One region of the Methyloversatilis discipulorum genome, then DNA from elsewhere that is predicted to be linked to it. Evidence: predicted binding sites of a transcription regulator. Region 1 holds the regulator's gene; each other region holds the start of a gene.

Region 1 (2,200 bases):
TCAACGCCGGTGAGGTACTGGCGAGCGGCCGGCCTGAAGAAATCGTGTATAACGAGAGCGTCAGGAAGGTCTATCTCGGCGAACACTTCCGCCTCTAGACCGCCGAAATTTGCACACCATGAAGCAGTCGCTGCAACTCAAACTTTCCCAGCATCTTGCGCTCACGCCGCAACTGCAGCAGTCCATCCGGCTGCTGCAGCTGTCGACCATCGAGTTCAACCAGGAGATCGAACGCTTCCTGGACGAGAACCCGATGCTCGAGCGCGACGACAGCGAGCCGGTCGCGAACTACCAGCCGCCGCAGGACAGCATGGGCGAGACGCGCGACAGCACGCCGCAGGAGAGCGCGGACGCCCAGCAGGAGGAGCAGCGCGCCCAGGAGAGCGCCAGCAGCGCCGACATGGACGACTGGTCCGGCGAAAGCGGCAGCTACGGCTCACGCAGCGGCGGCGACGACGAGGACGGCGACTACCAGGACGTACAGGCCGCCGGTACCTCGCTGCGCGACCACCTGTGTGGTCAGCTTGCGCTGTCGCAGATGAGCGAGCGCGACCGCTACCTGATCCGCCTGCTGATCGAGGCGCTGGACGACGACGGCTACCTGAACCAGGAACTGACCGAACTGGTCGAGCTGCTGCCGGAAGAAGCCGACATCGACCTCGACGACCTGTCGATCGCGCTGCGCCAGCTGCAGAACTTCGACCCGGTTGGCGTCGGTGCCCGCGACCCGCGCGAATGCCTGCTGCTGCAGCTCAATGCGCTGCCCACCGACGAAGTGTCGACACTGGCTCGCACCATCATCGACCAGCACATCGACCTGCTGGCCGCGCGTGACTTCGCCAAGATCCGCCGCGCCGTCGGCTGCGACGAAGAGCTTCTGCGCGCCGCGCAGACACTCATCCGCTCGCTGAACCCGCGCCCGGGCGCGCAGTTCGCACCGATCGACGCGCGCTACATCGTGCCCGACGTGGTGGTACGCAAGGTGCGCGGTCAATGGACGGCCCTGCTCAACCCGGACGCGATGCCGCGGCTGCGCATCAACCGTCTGTACGCCGAAATCCTGCAGGGCCAGCGCGGCAGCGGCCTGTCCGGTCAGCTGCAGGAAGCCAAGTGGCTGATCAAGAACGTGCAGCAGCGCTTCGACACCATCCTGCGCGTGTCGCAGGCCATCGTCGAACGGCAGCGCCAGTTCTTCGAGTTCGGCGAGGTGGCGATGCGACCGCTGACGCTGCGCGAGATCGCCGAAACGCTCGAATTGCACGAATCCACCATTTCGCGTGTCACCTCGCAGAAGTACATGGCGACGACACGCGGCCTGTTCGAACTGAAGTATTTCTTCGGAAGCCATGTGGCGACCGAAAGTGGCGGGGCCTGTTCGGCCACCGCGATCCGCGCGCTCATCCGCCAGTTGGTGGGCGCCGAGGATGCCAAGCGTCCGCTGTCGGACTCGCGCATCGCGGAGATACTGGGCCAGCAGGGCATCGTCGTTGCGCGGCGCACCATCGCCAAGTACCGTGAGTCCCTGAACATCCCGCCGGTCAGCGTGCGCAAGGCGATCTGAGACGGATCACATCGACCGACCCGATCGCCACGCATTTTTCGTCCCGTAACGAAAGGAGGCAGCATGAACCTCACCATCACCGGCCATCACCTCGAAGTCACCCCGGCCATCCGCGAATACGTCGAAACGAAACTCGACCGCGTGATCCGCCATTTCGACCACGTGACCAGCGTTTCCGTCATCCTGTCGGTGGAAAAGCTGCGACAGAAGGCGGAAGTTACGCTGCACGTCCGCGGCAAGGACATCTTCGTGGAAGCCGAAAGCGAGGACATGTACGCGACGCTCGACAACCTGATCGACAAGCTCGATCGCCAGGTGCTCAAGCACAAGGAGAAGTCCGGCGAACACACCCGTGAAGCACTGAAGCACCAGGCGGCAGAATGAAACGATTGCCCGCTGCCAGGGGCGTATAATCCGCGGCCTTGTTGCAGTGCAATCAACTTTTCCGGCGCGGCGACCGTTAACCTCGGTACCGCGCCCGCCGCGTGTTCGGAGTAGCCCCTGACATGACGCTTATCGCAAAGCTGTTGCCCATTTCGAACATCTGCCTCGGCCTCGACGCCAGCAGCAAGAAGCGTGTGTTCGAACAAGCCGGCCTGCTTTTCGAAAACAACCAGGGCATCGCCCGCAGCCAGGTGT
Region 2 (2,200 bases), 2.4 Mb from region 1:
GGTGATCGTAGGTGCTGCACGTACGCCGATCGGCGCATACGGCGGTTCGCTGAAGGACTTCACGGCCTGCGATCTGGGCGCGCACGTGGTCAAGGCCGCCTTCGCGCGCGCTGGCGTCGATGCGAAGGAAGCGCAGCACCTGGTGCTGGGCAACGTGATCCACACCGAAGCACGCGACATGTACGTGTCGCGCGTCGTGGCGATCAACGGCGGCATGTCGAAGGAATCGTGCGCCATGGGCGTGAACCGCCTGTGCGGCTCGGGCTTCCAGGCCATCGTGTCGGCGGCCAACGCGATCCAGCTTGGCGACGCCGACTGCGCGGTCGGTGGCGGCGTCGAAACGATGAGCCGCGGCGGCTACCTGATGCCGGCTGCCCGCTGGGGCGCGCGCATGAACGACACCAAGATGATCGACATGATGGTCGGCGCGCTGACCGATCCGTTCGACACGGTGCACATGGGCATCACTGCCGAGAACATCGCCAGCCAGTTCGGCTTCAATCGCGAGGAGCAGGACGCCTTCGCCGTCGCTTCGCACCAGAAGGCGGCTGCGGCGACCGATGCCGGTCACTTCAAGTCGCAGATCGCGCCGCTGGAAGTGGTGACCAAGAAGGGCACCACCGTCATCGACACCGACGAACACTTCCGCCGTGACGCGTCGATCGAAGGTATGGCCAAGCTGCGCCCGGTGTTCAAGAAGGACGGTTCGGTCACCGCCGGCAATGCTTCGGGCATCAATGACGGCGCCGCTGCCATCGTCATGATGGAAGCCGGTGCCGCTGCCCGCGCCGGCGCCAAGCCGTTGGCCCGTCTGGTGTCCTACGCGGTCGCCGGCGTTGACCCGACCATCATGGGCACCGGCCCGATCCCGGCCGTCAAGATGGCGCTGCAGCGCGCCGGTCTGAAGGCCTCCGATCTCGACGTGATCGAATCGAACGAAGCCTTCGCCGTGCAGGCCATGTGCTGCACGCGCGAACTGGGGCTCGATCCGGCCAAGGTGAACCCGAACGGGGGCGCCGTCGGTCTGGGTCACCCGGTCGGTGCCACCGGCGCCATCCTGACCGTCAAGTGCCTGTACGAACTGCAGCGCACCGGCGGCCGCTATGGTCTGATCACCATGTGTATCGGTGGCGGTCAGGGCATCGCAGGCATCATCGAACGGATCTGATCGAGGCTTTCCCGGTCTGACGAAAACGCCCCGCCCTGTGCGGGGCGTTTTCGTTTCAGGGCACTGCACCACATGAATCCGGGTTCCGCACCCGCTTGGTGCGTAAAACCCTTCAAAGCGGAAGGTTTCCAGTCCTGGCGCCGGTTTCCGGCATGGCACATTTTTCGCTGAACACGTGTACGCGCCAAACAATCACACGAGACAACCCGATCATGGCCAACCCGTCCTCGATCTATGACGAAATGAACGGCGCCGACGGCACGGTGCGCGCTCATTACGCTGGCTACCAGAAGTGGCTGGCGGAAACCCCGCCGGAGCGCATCGCGCAAAAGCGTGCCGAAGCGGATCTGGTGTTCCACCGGGTCGGCATCACCTTCGCGGTCTATGGCGAGGAAGAGGGCAAGGAGCGGCTCATTCCGTTCGACGTCGTGCCGCGCATCATCCCTGCCCAGGAGTGGAAGCAGCTGGCCGCCGGCCTGCGTCAGCGCGTGAAGGCGCTGAACATGTTCCTGCACGACGTCTACCACGACCAGGAAATCATCAAGGCCGGCAAGATTCCGGCTGAGCAGGTGCTGTCGAACAGCCAGTACCGGCCGGAAATGCAGGGCGTCGATGTGCCGGGCGGCATCTACGCCCACATCGCCGGCGTCGACGTCGTGCGCGCCGGGGCCGGCGAGTTCTACGTGCTGGAGGACAACCTGCGCGTGCCGTCCGGCGTGTCCTACATGCTGGAAGACCGGCGCATGATGATGCGGCTCTTCCCGGAGCTGTTCTCGCGCTACCGCGTGGCACCGGTCGAGCACTACCCGGACATGCTGCTGAGCAATCTGCGCGCCGTCGCGCCGGCCGGCGTGCTCGATCCGACCGTCATCGTGCTGACGCCGGGCGCCTACAACTCGGCTTACTTCGAACACGCCTTCCTCGCCCAGCAGATGGGCGTCGAACTGGTCGAAGGTCAGGATCTGTTCGTGCGCGACGAACACCTGTACATGCGCACCACCCAGGGCCCGCAGCGCGTCGACGTGATCTACC
Region 3 (2,200 bases), 2.6 Mb from region 1:
GCCCGCACGCAAGTCCTTGTCGCAGCTTGATTTGCGGCGCGCGGGGCGGCGATTGGCACGGCGATTGCATCGCGTCGGTCCGGAATCCCTTTCCTGACTGAACAATGGCCGTTCTCAATGTCCTGGTGGTAGACGAATCGCGCAAGCGCGCCGCTGAAATCTGCGCCGGGCTCGCCTGCGCCGGTTACCAGGTGGCAGCGGTGCTGTCGAGCGCCTACGACCTGCACATGAAGGTCGAGGAAATCAAACCGGACGTCATCCTGATCCAGACCGATTCGCCGTCGCGCGACACGCTGGAGAACATGGCGGCGATGGACCGCGAAATGCCGCGCCCGGTCGTCGTGTTCGCCAACGATTCGGACAGCAAGACGATACGCCGCGCAATGAAGGCAGGCGTTTCGGCCTATGTGGTCGATGGCCTGGAGCCGAAGCGCATCAAGCCGGTGATCGATGTCGCGCTGGCGCGTTTCGAGGAGCACCAGGAACTGCGCCGCTCGCGCGACGAAGCGCGGCAGAAGCTCTCCGAGCGCATTTCGATCGATCGTGCCAAGGGCATCCTGATGAAGCTGCGCGGCATTGACGAGGATGCCGCCTATCACACGCTGCGCAAGCTGGCGATGGAGCGCGGCAAGACGATTGCCGCGGTGTCGGACGACTTCATCGCGACCGCGCGTCTGCTCGGCTGACCGGCCGGGCCTTTCCTTCCCCCTGTTGTAGAGATTCCCGTCGGCACGGCGCTCGCTGCGCCGTGCATGGCCATCCGCCATTGCCGTGCACCCATGCAAGGAAGCCGGCGGCAGATGGCGTCAGGCCCTCGGCATGCATGCGCCGGTTCGACATGGTGCGTACGCACGCTGCTGTCGCACCGCACAAGTGCGGACGCATCGGACCGTGCCTTCGTGTTCAGTTTCCGGTTCGTGTTTCAACAGCTTGAAATAAAACGGATTTTGTATTGATTCTCAAGGTTGGCACGGGCCGTGCTAATCACCGTTCAAGGCGCAACAACGTGGTTGCGGCCAGCGAGGCGAGAAGCCTCCATAAGGGACAAGGGTGTCCATCCGGTCGGCTTCTCAGCCGCGGATGCACACCCTTTTTTCATTCTGGAATCGATCATGAAACTACGGAGAACACGATGGCTGAGCATCCGAAGCAGGCAGACAGCGTCATTGACACCAGCGCGACGCGTCGCAGCTTTCTCAAGCAGGGCGCCGCACTTGGTGTGGGAGCTTCGCTGATGAGCATGGTGCCCCCCGGCGTGCGTTCGGCGGCCTGGGCCGCCGGTTCCGACGCCCCCGAAAAGAAGGAAGTGCGCATCGGCTTCATCCCGCTGACCGACTGTTCCAGTGTCGTGATGGCGGCGGTGGAGAAGTTCGACGAGAAGTACGGCATCAAGATCATTCCGTCGAAGGAAGCGTCGTGGGCAGCGGTGCGCGACAAGCTGGTCAACGGCGAACTGGATGCCGCACACGTGCTGTATGGCCTGATCTACGGCGTGCATCTGGGCGTCGGCGGTCCGAAGAAGGACATGGCCAACCTGATGACGATCAACAACAACGGTCAGGCCATCACGCTCGCCAACAAGCTGAAGGACCAGGGCGTGACCGACGGTGCCAGCCTGCAGAAGCTGATCGCCAGCAAGCCGGGTGAGTACACGTTTGCCCAGACCTTCCCGACCGGCACCCACGCGATGTGGCTGTACTACTGGCTGGCGGCCAATGGCATCAACCCGATGAAGGACGTCAAGGTGATTACCGTGCCGCCGCCGCAGATGGTGGCGAACATGCGGGTCGGCAACATGGACGGCTTCTGCGTCGGCGAGCCGTGGAACAACCGCGCCATCATCGACAAGATCGGCTTCACCGCCGTCACCACCCAGGACATCTGGGTCGATCACCCGGAAAAGGTGCTGGGCACGACGGCGGAGTGGGTGAGCAAGTACCCGAACACCGCGCGTGCGATGACCTCGGCCGTGCTCGAAGCGTCGCGCTGGATCGACGCCTCGCTCGCCAACCGTCGCAAGACCGCCGAAACGGTGGCCGCCAAGTCCTACATCAACACCGACATGGACGTCATCCTGGAACGCATGCTCGGCCGCTATTCCAATGGTCTGGGCAAGAGCTGGGACGACAAGAACGCGATGAAGTTCTTCAACGATGGCGCGGTGAACTTCCCCTACCTGTCGGACGGCATGTGGTTCCTG
Region 4 (2,200 bases), 1.0 Mb from region 1:
ATTTCGCGCGGCGTCATGTCGTCGATCATGTGCGCGTCCTGGCCCATCAGCTCCTTGATCTTTTCCTTGTCTTCCTTGGTCGACTTCTTGACGCTGGTGCCGACGATCTCAAGCCCGGCTTCCTGCAGCGCGGCCACCACCGACCAGCTCTTCACACCGCCGGTGATCAGCAGCACCTTCTTGCCTTCGAGCCGCGGGCGGTAGGCAGCGATACGCTCGAAGGCGCGCTTTTCCTCGACCGCGATCAGCGCTTCGGTGCGTGCCTTCAGCTCTTCCGGTGCGCCCTTCTCGACCAGCAGGCGGGCGATTTCGCGCAGCGTTTCCGACATGTCGCCGATGCCGTAGAACGAACCTTCGAAGAAGGGGATGTCATAGCGCTCGTCCATCTTGCGCGCGATGTTGATCATCGACTTCGAACACACCATCATCGCCGCCTTGGCGCGGTGGCTGTAGGCGACTTCCCGGTAACGGCCGTCGCCGGAGATACAGGACAGGATGCGCACGCCGAGCGCGTCGAGCAGCGGCTTCACCTGCCACAGTTCGCCGGCCAGGTTGTACTCACCGATGATGTTGATGTCGTAGGGGGTGACGAAGTCCGGCTCTTCGGTGCCGATCACGTAATCGAGCAGCGCCTCGGCGCCCAGCTTGTTGCCGAGGTTCTTCGGCCCGACGAAGCCCGGTGAATTGACCGGGATGACCGGCTTGCCGAACTTCTCCGAGGCCTTCTTGCACACCGCCTCGATGTCGTCGCCGATCAGCGCGGTGACACAGGTCTGGTAGACGAACACGGCCGGCGGGTCATACTTCTCGATGATTTCCTTGACCGACTTGAACAGCCGCTTCTCGCCGCCGTAGATGACATCCAGTTCGTTGATGTCGGTGGTGAAGCCGGTGCGGTAGAGCTGCGAAGTGCTGGACGACGAGTTGCGGTTGTCCCAGGAGTTGCCCTCACAGGCGATCGGGCCGTGCACCAGGTGAGCGACATCGACGATGGGCTGCAGCGCGACCTTGGCGCCGTCGAAGGCACAGCCGCCGGCGGCAGCGCCCGGAGAGAGCTGCTTGGTACAGCCCTTCTTCTTTTCCTTGGCCGACTTGTTCTGGTTGTGCTCGCAGGCGGGTTCTTCGAACACGTCCTGGATCTTTGCCGATACGCGTGCATCCATGGCCCACCTTCCTTCCTGTCAGGGTCGGCGCGCAAGGCGCTGTCGGAGCTCACTCAGCAGGATTGATGCCAGAGCCGGCGCACAGGGCAGAGGCCCGGGAAATCAGTCATCTGCGGTCCGCCGGGTCGCCTGGGGGCATCCCGGTCCGACAAAGGCTGGTCGTTTTGCGACACGCAATGTCGGGTTTGGCGGACCGCCGCGACGCCGGCGCTACTCGATGCCCTCCATGCGCGCCTTGTTGTGGATGGCCGACTGCAGCCGCTTGGCGATACCCATCGGGCTGGCGTCGAAACTGCGTTGCGCCTCGGTCAGCGCGTCCTGCGCGACCTGCGCTTCTTCCAGCGTCAGTGGAATGCGCCCGGCCACGTGCGTGGCGCCCGGCACCGCTTTGGCGATGGCCTGGCGGTTCGGATGTTCGGACAGCGGAACCAGCCCGCCCGCTTCCGGCTTGCCCTCCAGACAGACCACGCCCTCGATCACCTCGACCCGCCGTCCGTCCATCGTCGTCTTGATCAGTACGCCCATTGCGACCTCCTTCGAATGAATGACGAAGGCGGAGAAGCGAAAGCCATGCCGCGTTTGGAACGAAGCTTGCTCCGGACCTGCTGACGACAGACAGGGAGAACCCTCATGCAGATCGGCGTAGACAGTCAGCGCGCAGTCGAGAACAAGCGCGTGTTCGTGGTCGATGACGACGACGTGGTCGGTACCGCCTTGCAGTTCATGCTGGCCGACGAGATGGAAACCCATGTGTTCGCCGACCTCGCGTCGGCACTCGCGGTGGCCGCGGCAACACCGCCCGACCTGGTGCTGCTCGGCGCCGGACTGCTGGCGGGCGACGCGGTGACGCGCCTGCGGGCGGCGCTGCCGCAGGTGCGCATACTGATCGTCTGCAGCGATGCCGACGACGACGCTGTCCGCCAGGCATTGGCCGCCGGCGCGCAGAGCACGCTGCTGCGTCCGCTCAAGGTCGAGAACGTGCGGCGCAAGGTGGACGCCCAGCTCGGTCGGCGCGCGGCGCTGGAAATTCCGGTCGT

What was found. The regulator sigma-54, encoded in region 1, starts transcription at its own class of promoters, with help from an activator protein. The targets are predictions, from matches to a motif close to TGGCACNNTTCCTGCT.
Region 2: the regulator sigma-54 is predicted to act here: its motif matches at 1,322-1,337, upstream of METFAM1_RS0101020 (circularly permuted type 2 ATP-grasp protein).
Region 3: the regulator sigma-54 is predicted to act here: its motif matches at 967-982, upstream of METFAM1_RS0100085 (CmpA/NrtA family ABC transporter substrate-binding protein).
Region 4: the regulator sigma-54 is predicted to act here: its motif matches at 1,219-1,234, upstream of nifE (nitrogenase iron-molybdenum cofactor biosynthesis protein NifE).

The regions. Positions count from the first base shown of each region.
Region 1 is NZ_AZUP01000001.1:2,626,792-2,628,991, forward strand. It holds gene lptB (LPS export ABC transporter ATP-binding protein) at 1-98, shown strand, start outside; gene METFAM1_RS0112270 (RNA polymerase factor sigma-54) at 119-1,561, shown strand; gene hpf (ribosome hibernation-promoting factor, HPF/YfiA family) at 1,625-1,945, shown strand; gene ptsN (PTS IIA-like nitrogen regulatory protein PtsN) at 2,068-2,200, shown strand, end outside.
Region 2 is NZ_AZUP01000001.1:216,405-218,604, forward strand. It holds gene bktB (beta-ketothiolase BktB) at 1-1,168, shown strand, start outside; gene METFAM1_RS0101020 (circularly permuted type 2 ATP-grasp protein) at 1,381-2,200, shown strand, end outside.
Region 3 is NZ_AZUP01000001.1:17,063-19,262, forward strand. It holds gene METFAM1_RS0100080 (ANTAR domain-containing response regulator) at 105-686, shown strand; gene METFAM1_RS0100085 (CmpA/NrtA family ABC transporter substrate-binding protein) at 1,133-2,200, shown strand, end outside.
Region 4 is NZ_AZUP01000001.1:3,626,917-3,629,116, reverse strand. It holds gene nifE (nitrogenase iron-molybdenum cofactor biosynthesis protein NifE) at 1-1,163, opposite strand, end outside; gene METFAM1_RS0116935 (hypothetical protein) at 1,374-1,688, opposite strand; gene METFAM1_RS0116930 (response regulator) at 1,794-2,200, shown strand, end outside.